One region of the Dehalobacter sp. TBBPA1 genome, then DNA from elsewhere that is predicted to be linked to it. Evidence: riboswitches for the same ligand, from Rfam matches in the RefSeq annotation. Region 1 holds a riboswitch; each other region holds the start of a gene.
The links. A riboswitch is a leader RNA that binds a small molecule or an ion and turns the genes downstream of it on or off. The one in region 1 is predicted to bind cyclic di-GMP.
Positions count from the first base shown of each region.

Region 2: another riboswitch for cyclic di-GMP. It lies ahead of AB3489_RS05495 (polysaccharide lyase); the one in region 1 lies ahead of AB3489_RS07530 (diguanylate cyclase).
Region 3: another riboswitch for cyclic di-GMP. It lies ahead of nhaB (sodium/proton antiporter NhaB); the one in region 1 lies ahead of AB3489_RS07530 (diguanylate cyclase).

Region 1 covers NZ_CP162385.1:1,528,634-1,536,395, reverse strand. Annotated here, with positions in the region: gene AB3489_RS07545 (hypothetical protein) at 1-191, shown strand, start outside; gene AB3489_RS07540 (alpha/beta hydrolase) at 205-885, opposite strand; gene AB3489_RS07535 (heavy metal-binding domain-containing protein) at 1,198-1,518, opposite strand; gene AB3489_RS07530 (diguanylate cyclase) at 1,621-3,294, opposite strand; cyclic di-GMP riboswitch class I at 3,355-3,440, opposite strand; gene AB3489_RS07525 (DUF5668 domain-containing protein) at 3,613-4,107, opposite strand; gene aguB (N-carbamoylputrescine amidase) at 4,186-5,067, opposite strand; gene AB3489_RS07515 (agmatine/peptidylarginine deiminase) at 5,294-6,325, opposite strand; gene AB3489_RS07510 (AMP-binding protein) at 6,510-7,762, opposite strand, start outside.
Region 2 covers NZ_CP162385.1:1,090,839-1,098,600, reverse strand. Annotated here, with positions in the region: gene AB3489_RS05500 (acyltransferase family protein) at 1-853, opposite strand, end outside; gene AB3489_RS05495 (polysaccharide lyase) at 1,071-1,967, opposite strand; cyclic di-GMP riboswitch class I at 1,982-2,055, opposite strand; cyclic di-GMP riboswitch class I at 2,155-2,228, opposite strand; gene AB3489_RS05490 (LCP family protein) at 2,398-3,339, opposite strand; gene AB3489_RS05485 (glycosyltransferase family 2 protein) at 3,326-4,189, opposite strand; gene AB3489_RS05480 (glycosyltransferase) at 4,198-5,343, opposite strand; gene AB3489_RS05475 (hypothetical protein) at 5,321-6,607, opposite strand; gene AB3489_RS05470 (hypothetical protein) at 6,619-7,762, opposite strand, start outside.
Region 3 covers NZ_CP162385.1:2,102,810-2,110,571, forward strand. Annotated here, with positions in the region: gene ablA (lysine 2,3-aminomutase) at 303-1,586, shown strand; gene ablB (putative beta-lysine N-acetyltransferase) at 1,561-2,409, shown strand; cyclic di-GMP riboswitch class I at 2,608-2,699, shown strand; gene nhaB (sodium/proton antiporter NhaB) at 2,786-4,291, shown strand; partial or broken gene AB3489_RS10330 (preprotein translocase subunit SecA) at 4,608-4,709, shown strand; gene AB3489_RS10335 (M56 family metallopeptidase) at 4,791-6,620, opposite strand; gene AB3489_RS10340 (BlaI/MecI/CopY family transcriptional regulator) at 6,617-6,976, opposite strand; gene abc-f (ribosomal protection-like ABC-F family protein) at 7,097-7,762, opposite strand, start outside.

The DNA.
Region 1 (7,762 bases):
GCATTAGTTTATTAAACTGGTTAACATTAGAAGTCATTTTCATGTGGCTTATTGAAGGGCGTAACTTTATTCCGCATAGACCTATCAATGATTATTATTCAGAAATGATCGGTTCAATTGTGTTTGGGATTACGCTAGGACTACTGTTTCGCTATTATTTATTTAAAGGTTATAAGAAAAGCGCATCATAGGAACATTTTGCAATCACATTTGCAAAAAATCTTCAATACATAGCATCACCTGTTCAGCCGTCGGACTTAGAAGGATCAAATGACCGCCTTTTGGGAAATACTTAATCTTTTTCCTGTCCGAAGACACATGTTTATTGATATAATCCACACTCTTTCTTCTTACAGTATCATCATCTTCAGCCTGAATAATTAGGATTGGACAATTTATTTCCTTTAATTTTGGCTTTGTTTGGTGTAGTAATAATAAAAATTGGATCATAGACAAAAACGGTGAGATCTTTTTTGCTTGTAAATATCTCTTGATATGGTTAGGCTTCTTGTTCTTCATATCATCCGCAATATTACGAAACACTTGGTATATATTCCAATAAAAGATGGGGGTATTGATTGTCACAATACCCTTAATATCATATTTACAAGCAAGATTAAATGTAATCAGCCCTCCCATGGAGAACCCTATCAGCAGAATTTCTTCCCCAATTTCTTTCAATCTTAAAAGTTCACGTTCAGCAGAATCTATCCAGTCCATGTAAGTTGATTTTTTCATTTCATGTCTGGTTGTTGAATGACCTTTTAATATAGGGCAAACAACATCATAACCAAGAGCAGTCAAATATTCGGCCAAAGGCTTTACTTCGTGTACCCCGCCACCAAACCCATGAATGATTAGGCATTTCGTTTTCTTATTATCCATAGAGCTCACCTATCATTGTCCCTATTTTTACCTGTCACATTTATGATATAAATCGATATCTTTATTATGTTCCAAAATTATAAGAAAATCATCACAGCGATACAGAGTAACCATTATTTTTTATATTTCTCTTTTTTAGCGATCGTTCCTCTTCAATTTTATATAAGCTTGCAGACAAAATCTTTCTAAATTCTACAATATCTGAACTCTACATTATTTTTCCGTTGATTGCAGGACGCTAAAATTGTTCTGCATTGCAGAAAAGATACCCGCCGGTTCAAAACCCGCGGGTATCTTTTGAATATTTGGGGGTTATTCCACTCTTACGGCGGTTCCGGAAGCGCTGACCATCAGCATACTGCCGTTCGCTCCGATGACTTCATAATCCAGGTCGATGCCGACTACGGCATTGGCGCCCACCTGGAACGCCCGGTCTTCCATTTCGCGCAGGGCAATATTGCGGGCTTCCTGCAGCTTGCCTTCATAAGTCCCAGAACGACCACCGATCACATCGGTTATACTCGCAAAAATATCACGGACAATATTAGCCCCCATTATGGCTTCTCCGGTGATCACCCCGTGGTATTCGGTGATCCTGCGTCCTTCTACGGACGGTGTCGTTGTTAAAATCATGTTGGTTTCCTCCAATAACTCTATTTCATAAGGCTAACGTTACTATAAGTATATCATTCCAAGTATTTATTTATATTCATATTCCTCTCCGCCTTTTGACGGCTACCTATCATTCACAACAAGGTCTTCCTGCATAATCTTGTTAAAAACAGTAACCAGATACGGATCAAATTGTTTGCCGGCGCACTTATTGATTTCAACAAGTGCACTATAGGGGTCCATGGCCCGTTTATAGGGCCTTTCATGCGTGATCACATCGTAGGAATCAACAATAGAAACTATCCTCGAGAACAGCGGGATTTCATCTTCTTTCAGCCCCTGCGGGTAACCTTTTCCATTCCACCATTCATGATGACCGAGAACGGCTTCTGAGACATGCGCTAATTCCCTGGACGACTGCGTGATCCGATAGCCGATTTCGGAATGTTTTTTCATAATGCTCCATTCTTCCGGGGTCAAGTCACCTTGTTTTTTTAAGATTTCCCCCGGAACACCTATCTTGCCGATATCATGCAGCATTGCAACTTGGACCAATTCGACGATCTCTCTTGGGGACAGGCCGATCTGACTGCCGAATTTACTGACCAGACTTTTCAGCCTCATGACATGGGCTTCCGTCTGATAATCTTTTTCCCAGAGCAGTTTTTCCAGGAACTCGATGATGGCAAGGCGGGATTTCTTGCTTTCATTTAATTTGTTGCTATACATTTTTTCCTCAGCCTGGCTGATCATTTTTGCCAGGGGTTGTTCCCTGTTCTCATAAACCGTCAGGCCAAACGAGATATCTATTGGTACCGTTTGCGGGCGGGAGATTTTTAAATTATTTTTAATATTGTTTAAAAACACGCCGGCCTGATCAAGCGGCACACCAGGCATGATAATGATAAATTCGTCCCCGCCCCATCGGATAATCACATTCTCAGTGCCGATCGTCTCTTGCATGATTCTGATCCCGTCAGCAAGCAATTCATCCCCTTTTTCATGACCAAAGGTGTCGTTGATCAGTTTCAGACCATTAAAATCCCCCATGGCCAATGTTGCAGGCATGAGGGTTTTATCAAGGAAATCTTCCAGCACATTTTCAAAATAGGTACGGCTGTAGGCCCCCGTTAATTTATCATAAATGACAAGTTTTCTGATATTTGCTTCTTTGCTTTCGAGCTCCTCCCGGATGCTTTGAAAATACAGGGCCTGCATATTAAGATAAGCAAGCAGACCAACAACACCGGCAACTAAATAACCTACAGACGGTGAAATAACGTTAATTAATTTGCACAACGGATAAAGTAAAATCGACAAGGCCCAAAAAATATAGGTATAGCCAAGTATTATTCGGATCGGGCCTTGTGGTGTTTTTGCTTTTAAGCATGTCATAGCAGCTTTGGATAATAATGCAATGATCCAGACAACAGATAGAAGTAAAAGAGCGGTTGCCGAGATTCCCTGAACAGCAATACATATAAAAGCAACGATCAGAAAGCCCGTGCCGATATCCCAAAACACCGGGTAGCTTCTGCTAAAAAACAACAGCGTACCCTTGAATATCAGCCAGTACCCTGCGATCGAAGAGGCATAGTTGATAATCTGAAGCACCACGGACGGGCTGTCGGTTTCCAGCAATGCAGTTCTGGAAAGATAGGTTATCATGAGCATCAAGACAGAAAGACTCCATGCTAAGAAATAATGTTTCTTCTCGGAAAAATATAAAAATCCGTAAGATATCAACAAGACCAGGGTAATTGAAATACTGGCTGCAACGATGGAATCCGCTGTCATATTAAATCCCCTCCTCAGAAAAAAAAATCGCGGCCAAAGCAGCCGCGGTTTTCATCTTCTGTGTGCAACCCGACTGTCAATATGCTTCAGCACTTAGACTCGTAGCTTTGCGTCCCTGCTTTTCAACAGGTTTGCCAATGGATCATATGATTTTAACTCAATTATAGTAAAATACACGAAATCTGTCAATAAATGTATGAATAATCAATAAATGTATGAATATTCAGAGTCTGACTATTCATACATTTATTGATTAATATTATGCAATAGATATTATCATCCAGATCAGATTCTTCTTACATGGTTTCCAAATTTAGTTCATGTTTTTTTCCTTTGGATGATCAGGATCAGACCTGCCAGAATCAGCAGGATCGGGACCACCAGGCCTAGATCTATATAGCGCTGAATTGACGTTACAAACATCCCAGTAAAGGATATGCACGCTAGAGCGGTTAGAATAAAAACAGGCACCAGCAGACCGCGCGGGCGTCCGGAAAATAAATAGAGTTGAAATAGACCGACTGCAACAGCCAGCGGATAGACCGGCCAGGTATATCCGGAAAATTGCCAGTGTGTAAAAGTCTCAAAGATGAACAACAGACCAATAACGGTAAGGATACCACCGGGAACTAGCAATCCGGGGCTTTCTTTCTTACTGAAATAGTTGAATTCAAAAGCAAGCCCGAGAATAAGGATCAATACCGGCCAAAGAAATTCCATACTGAAGATTTGCCAGTTGCCAAGATTATCTATAAGCAGCAAGCCTCCTGTAAGGATTAGAATGATTCCCCAAAATAAGCCGCTTTTGTTCATATAGAGCCTCCTCTCACCTTATAAAGGTTAATAAGATACTCGAGATTTAAGAACTACAAATTCGTGTTAGATAATGGATTATTTTGATAAATAAAGTTCCCCGTCGTAGGAAGAAATCCTTCCATATAGATCAGGCCGGCGGTCTCTAAAGATCCCCCACTCCAGCCGCTGAACCTCGAGCTGGTCCAGATCAAATTCCGCGATTAGAACCGCTTCTTCGTTTCGTCCAGCCTCCGCTATCTTATTACCCTGCGGTCCGGCAATGAAAGAAGAACCATAGAAGGTGATTTTGGAATCATCCTCTTCCTCGACACCAATCCGGTTGGATGCGACCACAGGGATCAGGTTCGCGGCAGCATGGCCGAGCATGCAGGCCTGCCAATGGTCTTTGGAATCGATCGCCTGATCCATCGGTTCTGAACCGATGGCTGTCGGATATAACAGGATCTCCGCCCCCATCAGGGTCATGCAGCGGGCAGCTTCCGGGTACCATTGATCCCAACAGACGCCGACTCCAATCTTGGCGTAGCGCGTTTGCCAGACTTTAAAGCCTGTATCACCGGGGTTAAAATAGAATTTTTCCTCATAGCCCGGCCCGTCGGGGATATGACTCTTTCTGTATTTGCCGAGGATATCACCGTCCGCATCGATCATAGCAATCGTATTATAGCGCGCATAGTTTTTCTTCTCATAAAAACTGATCGGCAGGACGATCTCCAGCTCTCTGGCAATTTTCCGGAAATGTCTGACTGCTTGATTATCTTCTAGCTCTGCTGCATAAAGGTAAAAATCCGATTTTTCTTTCTGACAAAAATACGGGGTTTCGAACAACTCCTGCAATAGGATGATCTGCGCGCCCCGGGCCGCAGCCTCCCTGACCAGTGTCTCCGCCCCGGCAATATTTTCTTCAACGTTACTGGTGCAGCGCATCTGGGTTGCTGCCACTTTGACGTTTCTCATCGTTAAATCCCTTCCCTACTGCCTATTCAGTATGTTCTGAACCTAATCTTACAGGTGTCTCTACTATTTTGTTAATTTGTATGCATTTTCTATTTTACATGATGCAGAAAAAAACCACAACGCAGAAGAGCGCAACATATAAAAGATGCATCTGTTACGCTCTCCTCTTCGTTTATATTTTATTTCAGACTTTGGTATATATTGTTGGGTAATTCATACATTCACCTTAAACTTTTACCGCAGGCATCTGCTGGGTGGTACAGTGAACATTGCCGCCTTCCCCAATAATTGCCATTCCATTAATGGTGCGGATCCGTCTTTCTGGAAAGATCCCGCTCAGGGTCCGAATAGCCAGGGCATCTGTTTCGGCAGCCTGGCCGCCAAATACAGGTAAAATAATTCCGCCGTTGACAAAGTAAAAGTTCAGATAACTCAGCGTCAGGCGTTTACCGTCAGCAAATACGGCGGGAGGCTGTTGTATTGGGATGATTTCAAGGGTTCTTCCTCTGGCGTCCGTTTCGCGGTTTAACACTGCGAGGTTTTCCCGGGTAATCGCATAATTCGGATCGCAAGGGTCATCACAGACCTGAATCAGGATTTTGCCAGGCGAAGCAAAACAGGCGATATTGTCGACATGTCCGTCTGTTTCATCTCCACATAAGCCTTTTCCCAGCCAGATGACTTTGTGGATACTCAAATATTTCTTCAATAGTTCCGTAATCTGCTCCCGGGAAAGATCAGGGTTGCGGTTCGGATTGAGCAGGCATTCGGCCGTTGTCAAGAGTGTACCTTCTCCATCCACGTGCAGCGAGCCGCCTTCCATAATCAGCGGCGCATCAAATGGTTTCAGGCCGAGGTGCTTCAATATTTGCGGTGCGACCTGGTTGTCCAGATCCCAGTCCGGATATTTGCCGCCCCAGGCATTGAAGTGCCAGTTGATGCCGGCTATATCTCCCTGATCATTGACGATAAACGTCGGCCCGTTATCCCGAAGCCAGGCATCATTATGCGCCAACGGCAGGAGCTCGATCTGCCTGTTCCGTAAGCGGCCTTCGAGCAGCAATCGTTCTTTGGGGTTTACCAATACGGTGACGGGTTCAAATTCCCCGATAGCTCGAATAATGTCGGTATAGCCCTCGCAAACAGCCTCGTAATTTTCCGGATGGCACATTGATGCCCCGACCGGCCAGGAAATAAAGGTACGTTCGTGTCTGGCCCATTCCGCAGGCATTCTATATTTTAAATCGCTCGGAAACATCAGTTTATCCTTTCTTTAGCAACAACATATATCCATCATTACTTTCAAATCTACTTTTGTCATGATGATTATTTATGGTTCATTTTACATGAAAATCCAACTACTTTTCAAGGCATAAAATCACCCCACGATAATTGTGGGGTGCATCAGACAATATTCAATGATTGATGGGTATACGTTAAAGTTATTCTTTATCTTGAAACTTTTCCGTGTCTTCACGCCGGATCTGGGCGCGTTTGATCTTGCCGCCGATCGTCTTCGGCAGTTCGTCGACAAATTCAAGAATTCTCGGGTATTTATACGGAGCCGTCACCTTTTTGACATAGTCCTGAATCTCTTTTTTTAGCAATTCAGAGGCCGTATAGCCTTTGGCCAGCACAACGGTCGCTTTGACGACCGTTCCCCTGACGGCATCCGGCGCGCCGGTCACAGCACACTCCACGACGGCTGGATGTTCGATCAACGCACTTTCAACTTCAAAAGGACTGATCCTGTAGCCGGAAGCCTTGATGACATCATCATTGCGGCCAACAAACCATAAAAAGCCGTGTTCATCCCAGTAGGCCATATCCCCTGTGTGGTATGTATCGTCATACCACACTTTATGGGTAGCAGTTTCATCCATGTAGTACCCGCAGAACAATCCGGCAGGTTTATTGGAATCAGCCTCGCGGATGACCAGTTCTCCTTCGACTCCCGGAGGGCATGGAGCTCCGTTTTCATCGACCACATCGATCTTGTAAGCCGGGTTCGGTTTGCCCATTGCTCCCGGATAGATATCCAGCCATTCAAAGTTGGCAACCAGCACGGTTGTCTCGCTCTGGCCAAATCCATTTAAGATGCTTAAGCCGGTAATGCTTTTAAAACGGTTAAAGACATCCGGATTTAAAGGTTCTCCGGCTGTGGAGCAGTGAACAATCGAGGACAGGTTATATTTTTCGAGATTGTGTTCAAGCAGGAAACGATAAATGGTCGGCGGTGCGCAAAACGTAGACAGCTTATATTTTTGCATCATTTCCAAAAGCTTTTCAGGGATAAACTTATCCATATCATAGACAAACTGCACCGCACCGCAAATCCACTGGCCGTAAATTTTCCCCCAGCCGAATTTAGCCCAGCCGGAATCGGAAACCGTCAGGTGCAGCCCGCCGTCCACGACGCGCTGCCAGTATTTAGCCGTCACAATATGACCAAGCGGATAGGTGAAGCTCTGAATGGCCATTTTTGGCATGCTCGTGGTCCCTGAAGTGAAATAGATGATCATTGTATCGTCATTCGTTGTCGCGTCAGCACCTGTGGGCCGGACCCAGTTTTCGGAAGCAGCCTCCATGCTGCTGTCAAAATCAACCCAGCCGGGACGCTTAGCACCGACCAGAAACAGCGTCTGGAGCGTTGATGATTCTTCCCTGGAAGCTTCGACATGGTCGAGAATTACCG
Region 2 (7,762 bases), 440 kb from region 1:
TATTTGTTCCTAGTAAGTGGCTAACTAAAATTCTAAAGCCAGAGGCAGCTATAGTATGAGCTAAATATATCACTAATGACATATAACCTATGTATTTTATAAAAGAAGAAATTTTAAATCGTAATAAGAAGTTAGAGAGGCTAAAAATTGCGAAAATTCCACAAAAAGAAAATACTGTTTTCCCAAGAAATTCAAGGTAGCCACTTAGCGGAATGGTTAAATAAGAAAAGCCAGTTATTATAAATAAACCAATAGAAAAGAATAATACTCCATTGTTAATACATTTAAGTGATAATTGATTATTAAGAAATGCACCCAATACAAAAAACAAAAAATGAAAGAAAATGGATTCAAAAATCCAAACTTTTATCAATGGACTCAAAATAGCTAAAAATAATGCCATTAGTAAAACTTGAGTCAACTGAAAGTTCTTTCTAAGAACTAAATAAAGAACATAATGAATAAATAGTACATATAAAAACCAGAATTGGCCATAAGGATTATATGCAATATTTGCTAACAATTCCTTTAGTGACATAGGATTGTTTGTTACACTTGAAAACAATATATTTATACCACCTTGCAAAAGAGACCAAATTATATACGGATAAACGATTACTTTAATTTTTTCTTTAATTCTGTTCTTCTTATAGAACCATTTTTCAACAAACAATCCTGATAAAAAAAAGAATAAAGGCATGTGAAAGCCATATAATAATCGATCTGAATTATAGAAAAAATTTTGTGGAACGTTCATCTGTGCTGTGTTTATTCCTCGTAAGACATGGCCGTAAACGACTAAAATAATTCCTATTCCCTTTGCTACATCTACCCATTCAATTCTTTTATCCACTGATCTCCTCCTATTTATTTTCTACATGAAAGCAATTATTCCTACTTCTTTTAAAAAAAGATACATTATCAATATTGTTATTGAGTGGCAACTTCATATTAACAGCTTACTATAAAATTGTATAAAATCAATAAAAAAGTCTTAGTCAATTTAATTGACTAAGACTGCCTTTATTTCCATTGCTTATTTCTGCTATGCACGCTGTGACAAACCCATGCTATTCAACACTGACATTGCTATAGTATACTACTCTTTTTGATAAAATTGACTTATTATTACTTCCACTTTGAGCCCAATCCCATTTATAAACACCTAATTTCATAACCGTTCCAACTTTATCATTCATTGTGTTAGGAAGGCCATTCAAATCAAGTATTTTTTCACCATTCTTATATACTTCAAGTATAGGATTTTGCGACTCAAGCCATCCCCATTTAATGTGGAAGGTCCAAGTAACCCATTTTCCTTTATCTTCAATATACGAACCAAGATCATAGCGTGCTCTTGTTCCATTATTATCTATCTGCTCATCAGTCGACATGGGCGATGGATCCCAGTTGCTTTCTAAAATATAATGCCCAGCATCATTAGTATAATAAGCTCCTGTATGCAAAGCAAGTGGAGGATAAGTCCAGTCTTCTCCTGGATCTGGAGTATTGTGCCACTGAGCTATAATTTCCGAACCTTGAGGATCATAAGCATAATCCTCAGATCCACCATCCGGAAGATAAGTGCTAAAGGTGTAAGTTTTTTCAGCTAAAGCCTCACATGGCCTGACAGCTGCTATTTCAGAACGTTTACTGCCATTGACAATTTTATCATCTTTTCTAAGTTCAATCCGATAAGACGATAATCCATTAAGCAAAAATTCACCAGAAACGGCACCTGAATAGGTATTATTAGCCATTTCGCGATTCCAATAGGAACTAAGTTTTTTTCCTGCAGAATTTAATAATATATCATTTTCAAACATAGGGGATTCTATCAATTGTCCTCCCCAGCGATTGACTTGGTTTTCTTTATTTTTGCTCACTGCTGCAGCTGAAGCAACTGTAGTGTTAAACAAGAGAGACACAAATACAATTAATCCAAAAACAGCCTTAACTTTTTTCATAATTAAATTCTCCTTTCGGTAGCTGGCTGCCATTTCAGGCCCTATAGCTTTGCGTCCTTACCTTTCGGTAAGTTTGCCTTTATCGTTCGAGAACCAGAGACTGTCCATTTTTGAAACAGTACATGTATCTCAAAAACGATTATTCATTTGTCAAAATGTCAAAAACAGACAACAAAAAAACTTATTTTTCGGTAACTGGCTGCCATTTCAGGCCCTGTAGTTTTGCGTCCTTGCCTTTCGACAAGTTTGCCTTTGTCGGTAAAAAGTTTTCCAACAAAAAAATATACATTTCTAATAAAAAGATAGCATTTTCATGAATAGTAGTCAAGCTTTTTTTCACTAAATAAAAACGTCTAAGTATGTTAATCTGCTAATCATTAGCAAATTATGAAAAACTATCTCATGTTTTTTGATTAATTTTTTGATAGCGTTATTCTATAAACTCAGACAATATTTTTTCGGTCTTTTTTTGGTCTGGTACCCAGTAGGATATATTATTAATCATTTGTCCTTTGCCTGGTATGAAAGTTTGTTCGACATTTTCACCGGGAATTTCTGAGAGTAATTTTGTCAGAGCAATCATCTGTTTTAGCGTTAAATCAGTTTTCATCTCATTTTTGTATTTGAGAATGATATTTAAAGTCTCAAGAATTTCACCCGAATCACGTTGTTGCTTATAAAGAGCATTTAAAAACTTCTGTTGCCTCTGAATTCGATCAATATCACCACCGGGAGAATATCGCCAATGAATATAATCAAATGCTTGTCTTCCGTTTAATATTTGAACTCCTTTTGAAAGATTAGCACCATGATCTTTCATATCAATTTCAACATCAACTTTTACGCCCCCAATTTCATCGACTATGTTTGGGATGGGCTCCATATTCATTAGAAAATAATAATTAATCACGTTCTTGCCTAAAAGATGGCTTACCGCATCAATACTTGCACTTACCCCGTCTCCCTTAACACTGCCATATGCATAGGCATGATTAATTTTATCAAATTTACCTTCAATCGGAATATAAGTGTAAGTATCTCTGGGAATACTTAAAAGTTGTATTTTTTTGTTTGTAATATCTACTTTTCCTATCATAATAGTATCCGAACGATATACCCCCAGCCATTCTTCTCTTTCTTCTGTCTTATCAATGCCAAGAAAGAGAATATAAATAACTTTGTCAGTGCCAATATCCGAAACTTCTGCCGTACTCTCTAATTCTGAATTATTGGAACCCGAATTTTTGGGAGTGTTAAGCAAAGTTTTATTGTAATCTAAAGAAGTAATAAGATAATATGCGAGTCCTGTAATAAGTACCAATAAAATTAGACAGGAGACAACAATAATAATCTTTTTATTATTTTTTATCATATCCATTTTCCTTCACTAAAATATTCTTAACTAATTTGGCTACTTTTCTACACCTGCATCTAATTATCCTTTTAAAATGTTTTAAGTAGTAATGAATGTACAGCAAACAAAATAAAAACAGATAAATCTTTTTCTCACTTCGACTATTCTCTTTATACAGTTTATTAAGATTGTCGAGGTCATTTTCACGAATTTTTTTTATGTTAGCGGTTAATCCATCAATGCCATATTCCATTTTAAAAACACTTGCTAGTGGCTTAGAGAGTCGTACTCCTCGATATTTCCTAAGAACTTGGAAATATAGTAAATTATCTTCCCCTTGATGTTTCCCTTCCAAAAACCAAAAATTATCGTCCCGGAAAATCCCTTTTCGAATAATAACGGTTGGAGTTGCAAAGATAATTTTAAATAACATATGATAAAATCCGGCTTCCATATATTCAGGTTCTAACGGATATCGATTCTTTTTCCTCTCTGTAACAGTAACATAATTTGTGCCACTTAGCATAACATCAGGATTTTTTTCCATGAAGCCAACCTGTATTTCAAGTTTGCACGGGTCCCATGCGTCATCTGAATCCAAAAAGGCAATATATCTGCCTTTACTATGCCGAACCCCATTGTTTCTTGCACTTGAAGGTCCTTTATTCTCTTGACTAATATATTGAACCGAAATCTCCGGAAAATGGTCTAAATACTTCTTAGCCATCTGTTCACTGTCATCCGTTGATCCATCATTCACTAAAATTAGTTCAAAATTTTTATAAGTCTGAAGTCTAACAGATTCTAACGCACGTATAAGCGTGGTGCTTCTATTATAATAAGGTATAACGATACTAACCATGCACATTTTTGACTTCACCTCCAATTATCCAGCATAAAAAGGCGCTTCATCTTTTCATACCGCTTTTGCCACGAATTTTCCCTCCCATATTCTCTTAACACATTACGGTCATATCCTTCCTTTAAATAGTGTTGAACTGCTGCGATAAATTCTTCATGATTACATGCAATTGAAACCGGCGCATTTAATTTCACAGTTTCTTCTAAATTCATTGTAACGACAGCAACTCCTGCAGAACAATATTCATAAAGTTTAATCGGACTTACCGAATCCGTCATTGGGCTTTTAATAAAAGGAATAATCGCAATATCAGCATATTGAAGATAAGCAGGTAAATCATCATATTTTTTGGGACCCAAAACATGAAGATTTTCTAAGTTTTCTAGAACCTCTAGATTTGTTTCGCATTTACCAATTAAAAAAACATCTGCATTAACTTGAAGTGCGATTTTTTTTACCAATTCAATATCAAACCAATATTTTATTGCCCCAACATAAATAATTTTTTTTCTTTGATTTTTTGAATATTCTGCTGGAACAGCTAACCCAGTTTTATTGAAATGATCAAATTCAACTCCATTACTCAATATAAGCGGATCCTTATCATATTTAGCCACATGGTCTTTAAGTGTACTGGAGGCAATAACTACGCCATCCGCTTTTCTAATTAGCATTTCATCTATCTCTTTTATATTTGGATATTCTGGAAAGTGAGAATAGTCATCAGCAATGCGGTAAATAAATTTCTTATACTTTACTACATTGGTTAACCAATAGGCTTTAGGGTTCGAAATCCATAAAACATCAACATCGTTAAAATCCATTTGTTTTAAAGTCTTTTTTACATCCGGTCTAATAAATTTTTCAAACTGTTCGATAATTTTGGGATTTCTAGAAAAAGGATGGTTCCCATATAGCCGTAAAGCATACGGAGAAAAACCGTATACATTTTCTGCCAAATAGTGACGTTCACCTTTAGATATACTCTTTCTGAAATAATAGTCTTCTTTATTCCTAAAATAAATTAACTGATTGTAAGGATTTGAAAGCCATAATGCTTCATAATTATCTTTTAAAAAGCAATTGCAATAATGATAATTTCCCAATTTAAATTCACAAGAATTGTACTCAATAAAATCAGATATAATTACTTTTTTCATTTTTCATCTCTCCATCGCATCTACTTTTTATAAAATAAGAAAAATTCACAAGTATCATAATGATAAAACAGAATTGTCCCATATGATCTGAATAATTTGCTAAAACATTAAAACCATTCATATAAAATGAGATTAGAATAAAAAAAGGTATAAAGAAAAATGTTTTATTTTTAATAAAAACATAAATTGGGCTAACAAATATTACAAGATAAATAATTATAGCGCCAATAATAGAAAAATCATAGGCAAACATGATCATGGGGTATTCGAAACTATTAATAAACCCTCCCATCATCATCGTTATCTGCCTCGAATAGCCAAGTCCTCCCCCCATAATCCATGACGGAGGGTCTACATAATGTTTTAATACTAATATAAAAGCACTATTTCTCCCACCACTATAGTCACTTGATGAAAGACCAGCCATAAACCTTTTTATTAATACTTCTTTCGTAATCGGATTGATGGCACCTAACAATCCAAAGATAGAAAAAAGTATAAAATATAATATTTTATGGGTTCGGTTATTCAGAAAAATAATCATAATAACGGCAATAATGATTGCTGTCCGGCTAGCACATAATACTAACCCAATGAGCGTCACTAAAGTTACAACATACTCGTTGCTTATTGGTTTAAAATAACGGTTATATAAAATATTCAACATATAATAAGCCAAAAAATACCATGATACAACAAGAGGATGCCCGACAATTGAATAATATCGATACTCACCACGTGCATGGGCCGACAATACCAGATTTATTTGATCGTTATCAAAAAAATAATGCTTTGCTAAAAATAACTGAATGGCCGATCCGGACATATAATCCAATAGTGCCGTAAGCATCAATAAAAGACAGATTAGATTTATGCTCTTGATAAATTTTTCGCAAAGAGGCTTAAAAATGGCTTCCGGTATTCTAATGGCCGTTATCAGAAACGGTAAACCCATCGAAGTCATAAGAACGATTTGCTGAAGCAGATTTCTGCCATTTAATTTTAAAAGAATTAAAGCCATTCCTATGAATGAAAATGTTAAAAGAATAATCCTTAAATCCAAACACTGCCTTATCAAAAAGATAACAATGAGTGTAATACCAAAAAGTAAAAAAAATATATTGAAGTAAGTATTTAATATCCCATTCCCTAAAAAAGACCGGGCAGATTCATTAAAAAGAAAAAGAGAAAAAGCAGTACAAAGTAATAGGGGTACAATCAAACCATCGGTTAATCGTTTATTTTCTAACTCTACTTTCTTCATTTACAATGCCTCTAATATAAAAAAAATTTTCCCTTTATCACATCAATATTTGCTAACCCATTTTTAATTAACACATCGGAATAATCCGGTTGTTTAATCACTTTAAAATTATTTGAATTCATCTTCAATGTTAATTGTGTTTTTTCCAGGCCGGTAATATTCGTTTCCAGTGTAAAACTGTTTTGAGTGTCAAAAATTATGTCAACATTATCCCTTGCTCTAACGTAATTTGCAAGCTCTGAACATGTACAATACCAAACAGGATATCCTTTTAGCAATTGAAATATCATTTGAAGACTATCTAAATCATCAAAAATATTAGGCATTTGCCTTTTGCCATCTGCTCTGGAAGGCGCAATATGTTCTTGGATAGAAATAACCAACGAATTATCCAGCAAATACCTTAATTGTTCTAGTTTCCTGCTTTGAATCAATGGTTTAAGCATTTTTTTGCCAATATTCTTAACATTGAAAGAATTGGAATAAGCAATGTGACATAAGGAACCATTTATAGTTGTAGGAATGTCTACGACTTTATTTTTGCCAAAATATTTTATATCATAGTTAGATAATAAATACTGGTCGTCTCCTTCAATAGGATTATTGTCATTCTCTATTAAGTCTACATTGCAATATCTACACCACCATAGAAATCCATTTTGATCTATGCTATCATCTGAAAATTCATTGGCAACATACCCACAGTATTTACCACCAACCGGATTTTTGCCAAATACGTCTTTATATATATTAATACCGGTTCGGATAGTATCTGTCGCCTGCTTTAAGTCTACAAAAGAATCCCATTCCTGAATAAAATCTGCTGCTATTTTTCCTGGTCTTCCATGGGTAGTTCCATGATAGGCTATCTCAAATTTACGATTTTCTCCGACTGACCTAAAAAACTTTTTTGTCTCTTCATCGCAATTAATTTGCTTAGATACAAAAGGAAATAGAGCTTTTTCAATCACAGGTGACCGGACCCCAACCGGTGTAAAAAATGTAACTTTAACCTCAGTAAATTTGTCCAGTATATTTTGCTCTAAAAAGTATAATGATGATCCACTATTTCTTTGAGCATACCCCCAATCCTCACCCGGATCGATTTTACCGTTATGGTTTAAATCGATCCAAACGTTACAAAAATCATCAATC
Region 3 (7,762 bases), 570 kb from region 1:
AATATGCTTGATGACACCTTTAGTTAGGGTATAAATTTTTTAGGCATATGCTGCAGGGACCTCTCTGCAGCATTTTTTATTGAAGAAAAAACAATTATTAAAAAGGAAGGATTGCTATGATTTCTGTATGTATTTCGGGTCTTGGCAGAACAGGTAGGAAATTGCCGGAGTATTATTACAAGAAGATGATATCAGAATCGTAGCGGCAATATGCAGTCCCCCACAGCCATAAAAGAGGCAAACATTTAGGAGAGATTAAAGGAGGAACAGGCTGAATAAAGATTGGAGAGGAGCATAATGAAATGCCGAGAGATTACAGGGATATACCTTTATGGAAAGATATAACGACAGAACAATGGCAGGATTGGCAATGGCAGATTGCCAATCGAATCACCGGAATAGATCAGTTGGTACAGGTGGTCAATCTTACCCAGGATGAGCGCCAGGGAGTAGAAGTAAGTCTTAAAAAATTACGTATGGCAATAACACCCTATTATGCGATGCTCATGAATCCTAATGATGCGCATTGCCCTATACGGCGGCAAGCAATACCGACAGTTCATGAAACTAAAATATCCAAGTTCGACAGTTGTGATCCGCTGCATGAAACAGTCGACTCGCCAGTCCCGGGTCTTACTCACAGATATCCGGACAGGGTACTTTTGCTTATTACTGATCAGTGTTCAATGTATTGTCGCCACTGTACAAGAAGACGATTTGCCGGGCATGAGGATAGGGCTCTTTCCCAGGACAATATCAAACGGGCGATTAATTATATCAGAGCGCATAAAGAAGTCAGAGATGTACTTTTGTCAGGAGGGGACGCCTTATGCCTCTCTGATGAAAGGCTGGAAGCAATCATAAGATCAATACGAGAAATCAAACATGTGGAAATAATACGGATAGGCACAAGAACACCAGTTGTCATGCCTCAGAGAATTACCGATACGCTCTGCAAAATGCTGAAAAAATATCATCCAATTTGGCTGAATACTCACTTTAACCACCCCAAGGAATTGACAATTGAGGCTCGCATGGCATGCGAGAAATTGGCAGATGCCGGAATTCCTCTTGGCAACCAATCTGTACTTTTAAAAGACATTAACGATTGCCCCTATATAATGCGTGATTTGGTTCAGAAACTGATAAGCTCCAGAATTAGACCATATTACCTTTATCAGTGCGACCTTTCAGAAGGAATAGAGCATTTCAGAACTCCGGTTTCTGTAGGGATTGAAATCATAGAAATGCTGCGTGGACATACCTCGGGTCTAGCTATTCCACAGTTTGTTGTGGATGCGCCTGGAGGCGGGGGGAAGATCCCAGTCAATCCACAATACTTGATTTCATATTCCCCTGAAAAGGTCATTCTTAGAAATTATGAAGGTGTAATTTGCACGTATAGCGAGCCTCGGGATAAAACGCACCAGTGCCGAAAATGCGGCACGTGCAGTAAATTCAAGAATAAAGAATACCGGGGATTAGAAAAGTTATACAGAGATGAACAAGTGTGCTTGATTCCAAGTACAAACGTAAGACTCAACAAGAGGGAGGACTTCCATGAATATAGATCAAGACGAATGTGAAAATTTATATACAAACTTTTCGGGTGTGGACATGTACGTGGATTATCGCAATAAAAGGCTTAAAATATTGAGTCATTCTCTTTTGTCTGAGTTGATAATCAAAGAGATTATTGATTATTCCAAAAAAGAAAATCTGGGTAAGATTATTGCGAATTGTTATAAACAAGATCTTAGTATCTTTGAGGAATGTGGGTTTGTAGCAGAGGGGGTTATCGACGGTTTTTTTCAGGGAGAGGATGCAACTTGTATGTCCCTTTTTCTTGATACGAAGCGCAAAAATTCACTCTATGAGGAGAAAGAAAACAGAATTATCGATTATTGCGTTAAGAATACCAATAAATTCGAGCTGAATAAGAATAAAAACTATACGATAAGGCAGGCCGTGCCGGACGATATTCCCCAGATAATTCAGCTTTTTCAAACGGCATTTGAAACCTATCCAACTCCTATTTTCAGCAGAGAGTATCTTCAAAAAGTTATGCAGGATCATATTTTATATATGGTAGCGGAAGAAGAAGGAAAAATTATCAGTATTGCTTCGGCGGATCTTGACAAACAACACATGAACGCTGAAATAACTGATTGCGCCACTTATCCAAAGTATAGAGGCAGAAACATATTAAGCGAATTGATATTCCAACTGGAAACACACTTGAAACGCAATGGCTTTGCTACAGCATATAGCCTTTCAAGAGCTAACAATCTTGGAATCAACAGGTCTTTAAGCAAGCTGGGGTATATGTATCGGGGTAGACTAATCAACAACTGCCATATTTGCGGCGGTTTTGAAGATATGAATATTTGGGTAAAAACTTTAAAATAGTAAAATACTATTTTGTAAGTCAAGGGGAAGAAGATTTTTGAGAGATAGCCTGATTTGCTAAAGGATTATATTAAAAAACAAAATACTTAAGATAAATACCTGGACTCTTCAGCATAAAGTGGATATATTCAGGGTATTCAAAAGAATAATTTTCTGTTATAATATAAAAGCTTAAGCAAAAATAACAATATATAGTTGTACAGGTTGATGCAAACTTCGTGAAAGTGAAGGACGCTAAAGCTATGGGTCTAAGGTTGCTTGTAAGTTGCTATGATTGCCAGGCTGCAAGTAATATGAACTTCTTGGGGGGGAGTAGTTCCGTTTTGGAGTACTCTCTTTTTTATGTCTTTTATTTTCACTTGGGAGGATAGTACATATGAAAGAAATGGGCATCGGACGGGCTTTCAGAGATAATTTTCTGGGCCGCGCTCCGGACTGGTACAAAAGAACAATTCTTGCTTTTCTGGTGTTGAACCCTATTTTGATGGTTACCGCCGGTATGTACGTTACCGGGTGGGTGTTGATTGTCGAATTTATTTTTACCCTGGCAATGGCGTTAAAATGTTATCCGCTTCCTGCCGGTGGGCTTCTGGCGATTGAAGCCGTTGTGCTCGGACTTACTAACCCTCATATGGTCTATCACGAGGTTGAAATGAACCTGCCGGTTATTCTTCTTCTGATGTTCATGGTTGCCGGGATCTATTTTATGAAAGAAGGTCTTGTGTACCTGTTTTCCAAGCTCCTTACTAAAGTACACTCTAAAGTCGCGCTTTCATTCCTGTTCGCTGTTCTAGGTGCGGTTCTTTCCGCGTTTTTGGACGCGCTGACCGTAACCGCAGTGATTATCGCCGTGGCCTATGGTTTCTATTGCATCTTCCACAAGTTTGCTTCCAGCGAAAAAGTATACGAAACGTATGACATTAATCACGACCATAGTGTTGATGAAAAACATCATGAGGACCTGAACGAGTTCCGTGGTTTTCTGCGTAATCTTCTGATGCATGGCGCTGTGGGCACTGCGCTGGGCGGAGCAATAACACTGGTTGGTGAACCGCAGAACCTCTTAATTGGCTCCATTATGCAATGGGACTTCGTAGATTTCTTTATACAATGTGCCCCTGTGTCTATCCCGGTATTGATCGTTGGTCTTCTGACTACCATTATCCTTGAAGTTACTAAGTTCTGGGGGTACGGCTACCAGCTTCCTGAGTCTGTGCGAAAGGTTATGGAAGATGATGTAAAAGTCAAAGATACTGCCAGGAATATGCGCGGACGTGTGCGCCTGATTGTTATGGCTTTGTGCGGTGTTGTGCTGATCTTCTCCCTGGCACTGCACCTGGCGGAAGTAGGTATTATTGGTCTGATGATTATTATCCTGCTTACAGCCTTCAACGGGGTTACTGAAGAAAAGCGCATCGGTCATGCGTTTGAAGAAGCGCTGCCGTTTACTGCGCTGCTGGTCGTATTTTTCGCCGTCGTTGCGGTTATTCATGATCAGCATTTGTTTACGCCGATTATTCAATGGGTATTGAACATCGAAGGACAGAATCAGCTTGCCGCTTTTTTTACGGCCAACGGCGTCCTTTCGGCAATCAGTGACAACGTTTTTGTGGCTACGGTATATATGACTGAAACAAAGCAAGCGTTTGAAGCCGGAGCTATTGCGCTGGAGCAGTACAACAAGCTGGCAGTTGCCATCAACATGGGTACAAATATCCCTTCCGTTGCCACACCAAATGGTCAGGCGGCGTTTCTGTTTCTCTTGACTTCTGCACTTGCACCGCTGATTCGCCTGTCTTACGCTGAGATGGTAAAACTGGCTCTGCCATACGCCGTCGTTATGACTGCAGCAGGTTTACTGGCAACAATGTACCTGTTATAACACTTGAGAATATCAGATTACAAGGGTTTGAGCATTACTGATCTTTTAGTATCTCGACTTTCGGTGACCTTATATACGATGAGAAAGATTGTCCGTTGTTAAGACTGAGGTTGTCAAACTTTTAAGCCTGGCCACATATCCTACCCAAGGAGTGTGGATATCATGACTGATCCAATAACTAATACATGTCATCGCGGCTGAAATTAACATGACAAATACCCGACTGAGAGGAGTTACCTTGCCGCCGCTGTCGAGATTGAAAGGCGGCTGACGGAGGTCAAGGCCCCTTCTTAAGCATGGAGAAAGGGGCAAGTGGCTGGAGGAGTCTCAGAGTACGGCCGGCAGACATATAAAGGTCTTCAGAGAGTACGGGAACAAACTGCCCGATGCTTCCGCCGGCAACTCAAATTACGCACCAGTGCGCAATTTGACATACTCCCAGGCGGTGATCCTAGGAGTCCCGGAAGAAGAACGAAAAATGCGTTACAGATGGTCTAAGTTAATTCTGTTTTCCGCCCAAAATAAGTACACCTTTCGGGTAATGATCCTGCACCCAGGCCAAACTATTTTTGTCTGTTATCTCCTGGATATGCTTCTTATAGACATCATACCAGTCCTGATGATTCGTACTGGCGTATTTGATATCCTCACTGCCGAGGATCTTTCGGCACAGGATCTCCATCAGACTTCCCTTTAAGCCTGTTTGCCCGCCTTTTGCAAATTCGGAGAATAGGTAAGGCAGTGCTTGTTCATCCATGGCCAGAATGATATTGTACTCTGCCTGATGCGCTTTGATATAATCATAGGGATTGGAGGAAGGTAACGGTGATGACATAATTTTCTCCAAGCACAGCTCAATCTGCTTAGCTCTGTTGACCGCCGTATTTCCTTCATTTCCAAGACTGAAGTACGCATGCTCCAGACGTGTAAGCAATTCCTTCAGTGAATCGGTACTTTCGGCATATGCGCGTACATCTCTCTGCATGATTTGCTCGATTCTGCTTCTTAAGTAAGTCGTGCTATATCCTTCATATTTTCCCGCGATGTCGGTAAATTTTATGTTAATGACTTCAACATTATCGACTAGGCTGAACAACAGGATGGCATTGCGCCCAAACACATCACCGATCATTCCGTTTTCCGCAGAAATCGCTGAAACGTCGTTGATCCGGTAATGAATGGTTAAACCATACGGCGCGGTCGACGTCTGCAATTCGACTTTATCCCGTACGACCCCTTTCGGCAAAGGCATCGCGTCAATCAGCGCGATAACCTTGCTCGCATTGCCTACATACGGTGTTTTGTTGGCCAGTAATTTATCTACTGCATAACCAGCGTATGTTTCCTGTCCTGCAGCCGTGTCATTGACCGGGTTTGCCACAAATCCAATCATCAACGCTACAATCATAACAACTGCCGCCGTACCAATCCAAACACCGGGTTTTCTGTAATGGATTACATTTTTTATTCTCTCTTTAATATTGTTTTCACCGAAAGCTAAAGGGGTAGCCTGCCAGAAGCTGTTCTTCTGAACTGCCAACGCCAGCAGGGAATTGGAATAATCTTCTTTGATCTCTTGTCCCTTGTTTCTGATAACCGTTTCATCGCAAGACATTTCCATGTCCTTAACCATCAGCGCAAAGCAGAACCACATCAACGGATTAAACCAATGGATGATCAGAACCAGAAATGCCGCTGGTTTGATCAGATAATCGCGTCTCTTAATATGTACCGTTTCGTGCGCCAGTACATAGGGTAATTCCCGGGACGAAATTCCTACAGGCAAGTAAATTCTCGGTCTCCTAAAGCCAAAAACAAACGGTGTGCTGATTTGATCTGTCTCATAAATATCCGGTAAAGAAGCATCCAGCAGCGTAGCCGTTTTGATCTTCCCTGCAATTTTAAAATAGGAAAAAATATTCCAAATCTGCAGCACCATAACCCCGGCCATCCAGACCATACTGCCAAGCAACATCAGCATAGAAAGCGGACTTACACCCATTGCTGCGACCAGAGGCAGCGTACTGCCAACTGAGCTGTTTACTGTACCGTTTATTGCATAATCTATGTTCTCAAGGCCTGCCATCACCAGCGTCTCAGGCAAAGCATCAGGCTGCATGGCGGGTTTGAAAACGTTTAGAAAACTGAAAGCTGAGGTAAATGAACCAGGACAGATCAGTCTGAAAAAAACTGCCAGCCACAACAGATAAGAAAAGATTTTCGGTGCCCTTTTCAGAAGCAGTCGAATCAGGATCACACCGAGAGCCACGTAGGAAGCTGTCATGCTCATATCGACAATAGTGCTGAATACTGCCATCAAGCTGTTCATTGCATCGCCTCTTCAATAATTCTTTTCAGTTCTTCAGCTTCCTTAGCCGTGAGCTTTTTCCGATCAAGGAATGCTGTTAAAAACTGCGGCAGAGAACCTTCAAAGTTTTTTTCGATCAAAGATTGGCTTTCATACTTTTGCACTTCTTCCTTTTTAATACGTGAAGTGACTACAGTATCCGTGTTGTCTAAAATGCCCCGTTCACATAGTTTTCGCAAAACCGTATAAGTCGTTGACTTCTTCCAGCCCAGTCTTTCCAAAGAAAGCCGTACAAGCTCAGTCGAATTCACCGGTTCCTTTTCCCAGACGATACTGACAAATTTATACTCCGCATCAAATAATTTATAGTTTTCCATGATGGCCCCCTAAGGTTTATCTCAATAGACTTAATTGTAAGTTTATTCTAATAGACCTCATTTGTCAACAGAAAATCCGCGGTACTTCAGGGCCCTGAAAATTTGTTAGAGGACAACCGATCAAAGCCTAATATATTTTGTTACTACTGATTGCACAAACGCACTGTCATGCTCCACAAACAGCAGGGTCGGCCGGCATCTTACAATAAGGTCCTCAATCTGCATTCGGGACAGGACGTCAATATAGTTCAGCGGTTCATCCCAGATATACAGATGGGCCTGCTCGCAGAGACTTTTGGCCAGGAGCACCTTTTTCTTCTGCCCTGCGCTGAACATACGCAAATCTTTTCCGAACTGAATGCCTGAGAAATCAAGCTTGTGCAGAATGGTCAGAAAACGGCTTTCCTCAATCTGGCACTGCTCGGCAAAACTGCGCAGACTGCCCTGCAAGTAAGCGGTATCCTGCGAAATATAGGAGATTTTTAGATTACTTCCAATATTAACCTTACCGCTGTAGGCAAGGTCTTCTCCAATCAGCAGCTTTAAAACACTGGATTTACCGCAGCCATTCATGCCACTTAAGGCCACCCGCTCTCCTCTCTCTACAGTAAAATGAACATTCTCGCAGACCTTCCTGTCCGCATAATAGATTGCCAGGTCACGTAATTCCACAAGTGTATTTTTCGGGTGTGAAAGAGGTTTCATACTCAAGCTGTCGGCCAGCTCGATATTTTTTAAAAGTTTTTCTTTCGTCTGAATGTTCTTTTGCAGCCGAGTTTCGATCAC